4 regions of the Paenibacillus allorhizoplanae genome follow, and region 1 is predicted to be linked to each of the others. Evidence: riboswitches for the same ligand, from Rfam matches in the RefSeq annotation. Region 1 holds a riboswitch; each other region holds the start of a gene.
The links. A riboswitch is a leader RNA that binds a small molecule or an ion and turns the genes downstream of it on or off. The one in region 1 is predicted to bind cyclic di-AMP.
Positions count from the first base shown of each region.

Region 2: linked by a shared signal. The riboswitch ahead of L6I86_RS27070 (ABC transporter ATP-binding protein) and the one ahead of L6I86_RS23645 (C40 family peptidase) in region 1 are both predicted to bind cyclic di-AMP.
Region 3: linked by a shared signal. The riboswitch ahead of L6I86_RS03595 (CAP domain-containing protein) and the one ahead of L6I86_RS23645 (C40 family peptidase) in region 1 are both predicted to bind cyclic di-AMP.
Region 4: linked by a shared signal. The riboswitch ahead of L6I86_RS31810 (3D domain-containing protein) and the one ahead of L6I86_RS23645 (C40 family peptidase) in region 1 are both predicted to bind cyclic di-AMP.

Region 1 covers NZ_CAKMMW010000017.1:26,783-28,983, reverse strand. Annotated here, with positions in the region: gene L6I86_RS23650 (MSMEG_1061 family FMN-dependent PPOX-type flavoprotein) at 1-567, opposite strand, end outside; gene L6I86_RS23645 (C40 family peptidase) at 801-1,271, opposite strand; cyclic di-AMP (ydaO/yuaA leader) riboswitch at 1,275-1,413, opposite strand; gene L6I86_RS23640 (hypothetical protein) at 1,582-2,201, opposite strand, start outside.
Region 2 covers NZ_CAKMMW010000022.1:19,197-21,397, reverse strand. Annotated here, with positions in the region: gene L6I86_RS27070 (ABC transporter ATP-binding protein) at 1-829, opposite strand, end outside; cyclic di-AMP (ydaO/yuaA leader) riboswitch at 945-1,111, opposite strand; gene L6I86_RS27065 (antibiotic biosynthesis monooxygenase family protein) at 1,521-1,850, shown strand; gene L6I86_RS27060 (AraC family transcriptional regulator) at 1,912-2,201, opposite strand, start outside.
Region 3 covers NZ_CAKMMW010000002.1:229,615-231,815, forward strand. Annotated here, with positions in the region: gene L6I86_RS03590 (SRPBCC family protein) at 1-213, opposite strand, end outside; gene L6I86_RS03595 (CAP domain-containing protein) at 381-1,049, opposite strand; cyclic di-AMP (ydaO/yuaA leader) riboswitch at 1,055-1,189, opposite strand; gene L6I86_RS03600 (hypothetical protein) at 1,430-2,201, shown strand, end outside.
Region 4 covers NZ_CAKMMW010000032.1:12,879-15,079, reverse strand. Annotated here, with positions in the region: gene L6I86_RS31810 (3D domain-containing protein) at 1-1,114, opposite strand, end outside; cyclic di-AMP (ydaO/yuaA leader) riboswitch at 1,395-1,588, opposite strand; gene L6I86_RS31805 (ABC transporter ATP-binding protein) at 1,872-2,201, shown strand, end outside.

The sequences.
Region 1 (2,201 bases):
CATAACCATAGTATCCGGCTGTTCCTGTTCGGGCACCCACGTAGCGGTATCCCATATTTTGGATAGTTTCAGGGCGCGACTGCAGTGCACGAAGCATTCCTGCACCTCGACGCCAACAGCGGCAATCGGTGATTTCCCGTTAAGCTGCATAGTCGCAAGGAGCTCTTCATCATTCGTCAGCCAAGCGCGTCCGTTGACGCGGAGCACCGTCTCGACCCCAGGGATGATGAAGATAAGTCCCACCTGCGGGTTGGCCAGTAAATTATACATAGAATCTATACGACGATTTCCGAGTCTTTCCGGATAAATCAAGCGGTGATTATCGAGAACGCGAACGAAGCCTGGGCTATCGCCGCGGGGGGAAACATCAGACAATCCATTCGCACCCGATGTAGATAAGAAGAATAAAGATGATTTGGCTATGAATGCTTGGGCGTGTTCGTCAATTTGATTGATTACTTTATTTTGTACCGCAGGATGAGGCTCACCAATCATAGCTCTAATTTCATCAATGGATCGAACGATGCCGGGAAATGGGGGTAAAGTACGATCTTGTATGTTGTCCATGCGTTCTTTTCCTTCCTCGAGGCCAAGTGGCCATTATTCAAAATACCAGAATATATATAAGGAACATAATAATTTCGGCTGTATTTCCATAAACACTGTGAGAAGTCCTCGAAGGACGGCGTAGCCGGTTTTGTATATTGTAGTATACGCCGGTAGCCTCGTTCAAATGAATGAAGCCCTACAAACCGCTCTTACGAGCAAAGCTTGCAGGGCTTCATTCTGTGCCGAGAACATTACTTGGATTCAGCAGTTAGTTGATTGTAGATATCATCCCATAGAACACGTCTGGCTGATACATACCGCTTCGCATAATAGGATTCGCTCAACTTATTCTTAACAACACCTTGATTAGTAGCGGAGTGAACGAATTCACCATTACCGAGGTACATCCCTACGTGAGAGATACCGCTGCCATCTGTGTTGAAAAATACAAGATCGCCCTTACGAAGATCACTTTTGTCAACCCAGTAGCCTTCACTGTTTTGTGATTTAGAGCTGTGTGGGAGGTCGATGCCGAACTCGTCAAACAAGTAGGATGTGAAACCAGAGCAATCGAATCCTTTGGTTGTCGTTCCTGCCCATCTGTAAGGAGTTCCAACAAGCTCGTCCACTGCTTTATCCATATTGGATGCTGCGAAAACGCTTCCTACACTTACGCTCAAAAACAAAACAAGACTAAAAATAAGACCAACAACTTTCTTCAACTGCTTGTCTCCTTCCGGTGCCTACGAGGTTAGCTGGAGGGTTCGGTTGAAGGTTCCCTATGATCCCTGTCTTGCAAGATCAATTCACCCGGAGTGGTTCCCCCGTTTCCCCATAAACTGAGGAATTCGGCATGAAATATTTAGTTTTCTGATGCTAGTCCTTTTAATTCGTCATAAACAATGAAATTCCTCTTTTTTTGTTTAAAAAAAGGCGGGGAATTAGGCAAATAGTTCGGAAAATAGACAAAAAAAAGCCCCTTTCTCAAAGAGAAGGGGAGGACGCTTAAACTATTCGCTGTTTTGCTGGATATTAGTTGGATATTTTGGCAGAAAGAAGCTGATATTGGGAAGAAATGCCCCAAATTTGGATGAAAATGTGGAAGAGAGGATACAGTTGGTAAATGATTAGGGCTACCAGTCCTGCCCATAGGTAAGTGGCCGTGACTGTGATCCCTGCCAAAAGTCCTGTGAACAGTAATAGGATAATGGCAAGTCCGATAATCGGGAGCGAGTGTCGAAAGAAGGAGAAAATGGTAGATAGGATACCCAGCTTGGCCGCGATGGCGAATTGCACATGCATAAACAGAAGTTGTAGGAGAAAACCGTAGAGCATTAAACTGAGTATCCAAGGAAGAAGCTTGATAATGATCTGCTCGTAGGAGCTGCTATGCCCTAGAATATAAGTGGCTTTGGGAATAAGCCAGATAAGTGGGAAAAGCGTAAGTGCGATGCGAATCAGATACACGAGCAGGAAGGGGAGCATGAGCTGCTTCATCCCGCGAAAGAAACGATATCCCGCATTCTGGTGAGCGTGAGTGAGTGAATAGTAGACGCCGCCATTTAAGAGAGGCGTCAGCAGCATGCGAGCACATAGTAGGATAGCAAGCCACCATAGATAAGAATAACTGAGATCTGTTTTAATTAACTGAA
Region 2 (2,201 bases), on a different contig from region 1:
TCCACAGATTATCAATTTCGATTTCAGCAATCTTTCGCATGACTTGATTAATGTTGCCTTTAAATAAGAAGCTCGTCGTCTGGCCATGGACATCAATGTTATTGACCCCGGTCATTTTGAAAAAGTTAGGATCAAGCGCTTGTGCCGTATCCACTTTAAATCGCTTGAAGTTGTTTTCTTTTAACGTGCTGATTTTCTCAACCGTTACAATCCTGCCTTCCTTAATAATAGCGACTCGATCACATAATCTTTGAACTTCACTCAATATATGAGAGGAAAAAAGAATCGTAGCTCCTCTTTGATTCTGTTGTTCGAGCAATTCGAAAAACCTCTGCTGCATGAGCGGGTCCAGTCCACTTGTAGGTTCATCCAGAATAATGAGCTTAGGATCATGCAGCAACCCTTGAACGATGCCCACCTTCTTTTTGTTCCCCAGAGATAGATCATCAATTTTCTTCGTAACGTCTAGATCCATGATTTCAGCAAGTTCTTTGATTCTCTTGGTGCAATCCTTCTTGTAAAAGCTGGCCGAATACTTGAGTAGGTCGATCACCTTCATGTTGTCATAATAGAACACCTCGGACGGTAAATACCCGATCTCTTTCTTAATTTCTGGCGCAAACTGGATGCAGTCTTTCCCGAAAATTTTGGCACTGCCGCTAGTTGGAAAAATCAGTGACAGCAGCGTTCGAATCGTCGTTGATTTCCCTGCTCCATTCGGCCCAATAAACCCAAAGATCTCCCCTTCTTCGATTGAAAAACTAACATCGGTAATCCCTCTTGCGTTCCCATAGGTTTTGGTCAGATTGTTGATTTCAATAGCATGCATGGTATTGCCTCCTTATAACAATTATGTAACATTTTGGGTTGACGGCATGCAAAAAGAAGCCCTAAGAGTAGAGAATCTCTACTCTCGGACTTCTTTACATAAGAAGGCGAGTGTACGGTTCTCTCTCAATGCACCTACGAGGTTAGCTGTCGGATTCGGACTTGAGAGCGTCCTACCTAATGCTTGCGAGCATTAGGATTCACCCCATGAAGCCAAGTATTGCTTAAACGGCTTCGATTGGTTCCCCCGTTTCCCCTACTGGGAATTAAGTGGTTTCTTATTACCACATAAGAAAGTATAAGTTTTCGGTTCCCGAAAATAGCTTTCTTATTGGCGATAAAACCTACCTCTATACGCGGTCGCTCATCTTCGAGTGGCTTCGATAGAGGTTTTCTCACAAAAATCAACTTGTCGTAATGAATCTTACGCCGTTCTTTATCGAATGTAAAACGTAGATTCGCCTTTTATTTTTGCTTATTTGACTTTGGTAGTTGATGAAAGCGCATACATATAGGAGTGACGTTGATTATCCCATACTTTGCTACTTATTAGTGCTCTTTAGGAGATAAAGCTCTGTGGCGTCGGCTGCTAAGACGATCACGTCAATTCGAACACCATTGGAAACGATGAAATCAATCTGATATACTAACTCCAATAAATGGAACCTATGACTTTAAAATGGAGGAATCAAATGTCCACTTCAAGCATGATTACTATGGCGATGTATCGCCCCCATCCTGGGAAAGAAGCTGAACTAGCCGAGATTGTTAAAGGGCACATCCCTATGCTTCGCGAAGAAGGGCTTATCACCGAATTCCCGCCAGTGACACTTCAATCTGTAGATGGAACGCTAATTGAAATATTTGAGTGGTTATCAGAGGAATCTATGCACAAAGCGCATAGCTCCCCGAAAGTATGGCCGCTTTGGGAGAACATGATGAAAGTTGCCGAAATGGTAAGCCTCTCGTCACTTCCTGAGGCTGAGAAGCCTTTTCCGAATTTCAAAAGAGTCACGCTGTAGAGGCAATGGCTCGCAATAACATGTAAAAACCTTCAATTACTTGAAGGTTTTTTACGCGTTTTTAGTTGCTGTACAGCCGCCGATACTCCTGTGGCGTCATTCCGATATGCTCTCGGAAGCGCGCAATAAAATAGCTGCTCTGGGAAAATCCGACATGCTCTGCCACTTGCTTAATCGTCCATTCGGTAGACATGAGCAGTTGTTTAGCTACAACAAGACGACATTCGAACAGCCACACGACCGGAGTCCGCCCCATTACTTCGTGAAACATTCGACTAAAATAAAAGGTACTGAAACCTGCCTGCTCAGCCATCTGCAGGAGAGTTAGCGGTTTCGTGCAGTGCGTACGAA
Region 3 (2,201 bases), on a different contig from region 1:
AATGAGTGACGTGTGTTTTTGCCTAATTAAGAAATGTCTCGCCTCAAACGTAACCGTATCCCCTCCACGAACCATGCCAGTTGTTGTTCCAGCTATCGCTCGTTCCTTGGTATGTGGCCACACAGTCTGCGTATGGATATCAATATTCGTTGCCATGTCAAAGCAAACATCAATGGATGCTTCAATTTCAATTTCTGTTAGTATTTTAATCATGATGAGCACCTCTTGGGAACTTAATTGCAAATTTACCGTGTTCTGAATTTTCTTTAACACTCCAATCTTTTAATTGAGTTCCAATTCGACACACACGACCTATCTCCTTCGACATCATGCAAAAAAACAGCCTCCCAAGGGAGACTGCCACGATTCACATTTACCTTTTAATTACTTATAAATTCCTGAACCCACTCACCGTTATAATAAGCAACACCTATTTGTGTGAAGTTCGGACTTAGAATGTTTTGACGGTGACCGATACTGTTCATCCATGCTGTCATGACGGCTGCAGGGGATTGCTGACCCTTAGCAATATTTTCACCCGCGTAGGAATAATGAATGCCGTAGGAGCTCATCATATCAAAAGGTGATCCGTAAGTTGGCGATGTATGATCGAAATATCCGTTACTGTACATGTCTTTCGCTTTATCCAGCGCCATCGCGGTAAGGGCGCTATTGCTGGTCAAAGGCTTCAATCCAGCCTTCGTTCTCTCCTGGTTTACTAAGGTAACCACTTGACTAGCAAAAGTGGATTGCGTTGGTGTCGGTGTAACTGTAGGTGCTGGCGTAACCTGTGGTTTCGTCACAACAGTTGTACCCGTGCTTCCAGGAATGTTGAGTTTCATCCCCGACCAAATCACGTTCGGATTGGCTACCTGTGGATTCGCTTTAATCAGCGAAGTAAGGCTGACGCCATATTTCTTAGAGATTAGCCACATGGTATCGTTGCCTGCTACCGTGTGCGTTCCCGTAGCAGCAAATGCTGCGTTCGCCCCCATCAGGACAGTCAAACCTAATGCACCTGTAACAATAAGCTTCTTGTAACGTATCACTATAAACCTCTCCTTTTTGCGGCCTGCGAGGTTAGCTGTCGGATTCGGATCAAAGAGTAATCACCCGGCCGCGCATAACGCGACTTCACCCCAAAGATTGGTTCCCCCGTGCTTCAAAAAAGCTTCGGCCTTCTAAGTTTTGGATCCAGCTTGGATCTCAACGATTGTAACATGGGAAATCAATGAGATCATGACTCAAAATTTTCCATCAACAACACGATCTGGATAATACCTCCTCCATTCATACAACTTTTCCCATCATTCTGCGTCTAATCAGTAGCAATACTAACTTAGAAAAGGGTGATGTTTTGAAGAAATTTGCCATAAAATGCTCGTTTGTCATACTCGGATTGATGTGTGGGTTGTTACCAATACTTCCAATGCAAGCTTCAGCAAGCGTATCTGTGAAGGCATCTCTGCCCTATTTTCCAATTCAAATCAATGGTCAAGACATGGATATTACCCATAGCCAATACCCGTTTCTGGTGTATAAAGACATCACTTACCTACCCATGACGTGGAACAATTTCCAAACACTCGGCATTGAATACAACTGGAGTGAATCCGATGGATTGCAGATTTGGTCAAATCGGAACACTCCGCCGCCAATTCATCAAACCCCACTTGAACAGGATCTAACAACCAAAAGTCATGCAAACAGTTACTTTGTCCAAGTTTCCGATGTACCCATCACGATGAATCAAATAGAAATCAATAATAAAACAGAGCCTTACCCCTTTCTAACGTATCAGGATGTGACTTATATGCCTTTAACTTGGCGATTTGTCCATGATCTTCTTCAGATTGACATCCAATGGAGTGATGATGAAGGGCTATCGCTAGTTGGCGGGCAAAATGCCATCTATTCCATTATAGGTGACGATCATCGTTCACTATATTTCTACTCCCTGCTTTCAGCGGACCGTACAAAGTCCATGCTGAAGATGGATAAAAGCAACTATCAAATCGAATGGAAAAACAATGAAGAACAAGATCAATTCATCAAAAGCCTTTCTACATCTCCACATCCATTTGCTGGTAAACCGGTAGAGTTAGTGCGTAAAGATCGCGATTTGTACTACGGTAATGTAAAGGTACACACACTAACAGACTCCGATGTTTGGGAATCGGCAGCCTGGGGAGCACCTGAAC
Region 4 (2,201 bases), on a different contig from region 1:
CAACCACATACACAGTGTACCCTTGCTTCGTGCCGAATTTATTTGCATATCCGTGATCTTCATAATATACATCGATCATTTGGCCTTTCACGCCGCTGCCAATATCCTCAGCACGACGGAAACCAATCCCTTCAATGTACACCCACCAACCAAGCGGAATAACTTTCGGATCGACGGCAATTGTACGCCCTTCAGTCACGGTAGTACCTGTGTAGGTTTTACCATACCCAGACGAGCCCTCGGTTTTGCCTGTCGACGCAGCGTCCGCTGAATAAGCAGTAAGCTTCACGTTTTTGAGAATTTGCTTGTAACCGAAGGTCACACCATTCTTGGAAACCTCATCCACACTCGGTGAAGAGGCGGAGAGAACAACCACAGGATTTTTCGTGCCTACGGACACTACTTTCTTAACACTTTCTGTTTGTACTTCTTCACCCACAACTGCTTCCGCGACTAAAACACCGTCTTCGAAAGTCTTTTCTTTCTTCTTGACCAATACGCCTTCTTTACCTTCTTGGACCACTTGCTCTTTCCCTTTGAGTAAAGATGCGTCATTCTTTTTCTCTGTCTCGAATGCGATCGGTTCAGAGACTTCCTCCGTCTCTTTTTTCACACGGACGATCTTGATTTCATCGCCAGTGGTAAGAGCGGACGTCGGTTCGGGAGAAATACGATCGTTCTCCCCAAGTGCAATATGTAAACGTTGCAATGCACTTTCTACCGTTCTTGCAGTTGTGTAAACAGTGGTGGTCTTTCCATCAGCAGTCAATTGAATCGGTGAGGCATGCTCGATAACAATTTTGTCTCCACCCTTGAGCTTGGTCGTGAGTGAAGCTGAAATTTCATCGTGCTCACCAATCGTTATGGCTTGTTCATCCAGTAGGCGTTGCAGGACCCATTGCTTCGTGTGCACAATAGTTTCTTGTCCATTAACAACCACGGATACGCTCTTGGTAGCCGTTCCGTACAACAACACCAAAAACATGAAAGTCATTGCGATTGAGATTATAGCTAGGCTTAAAATCAAACGCAAGTTTTCATGCTTCCATCGCAATGCGAAGGACATGCTGGATGATCGTTTTACATGGGTCTCGCTAATTGAGATACTGCCCACTTCTTCGGTCCTCCTTCAAAGCCTCGCCGCCAGGTTACAGCATGATTAATTTGACGCGACTAAGGTTTTTAGTTTAACTTAACGCTCGCCATCATCAGCAAGTTATTCCGCTGAATCTGGTCGTCCCCCCCTTTTACCTATTCATCATCCTATGAATTCCGGGTTGTTTTATGTCTTATGATCTGTGTATAACCCTAAATGAGGACAAAAAGCCAGCAAGAAGAGGACTCTTCTCGCTGGCTTAGTTTGCATAATGAAATACAAATAGCACGCACGACAATCGTTACCTCTCTTACGCTTACGAGGTTAGCTGACGGATTCGGACGTGAGAGTCGCCCTACGTAGACGCAAACTGCTTGTTTGACGTCTATGATTCACCCCTATTACTGTCTGCTTACTTAACCGCATTGGAATGCTCATTAAGCTTGCAGTGGTTCCCCCGTTCCCACATTTGGAACTCAGCGAATGGAAAATTGGCAAATTGGATATTAAGTTATTATGAAAAGTATATTACGCTGTTAATCTCAACCTGTAAAGGGATTAACACCCGTTAAAAAGGGCTAAATCGCTTAAATTTCGTTTATTTTTCATATATAACCCACTTATATCTACACGTATCTAACTTTAACGTACGTATACGCGATTTTTTAGTGTATAATGGTCAAAACTAGGCTATAAATGCAAATTTGTTTATAATGATTCTGGAAGTATTTGATTGAAAAATACCAAAAATTTGCTATTTAGGGAGGCAATTGAGATGGGTCCCATCTTGCAAGTAAACGCTTTATTCGGTGGTTATTTACCCAACAAACCTGTTCTTCATGACCTTACCTTCTCGATCCGTCAAGGTGAAATGATGGGGCTAATCGGACTCAATGGTGCAGGGAAAAGTACCACCATCAAAAATATTCTCGGGCTGCTTCAACCGCAAAAAGGGTCCATTCGCATTAACGATTTAACATTAGCCGAAAATCCATTGCCTTACCGAACGACATACGCATATGTACCTGAAAGTCCGGAGTTATACGAAGAGCTTACGATTCGTGAACACCTCGAGCTAACAGCGATGGCTTACGGTATTTCTAAA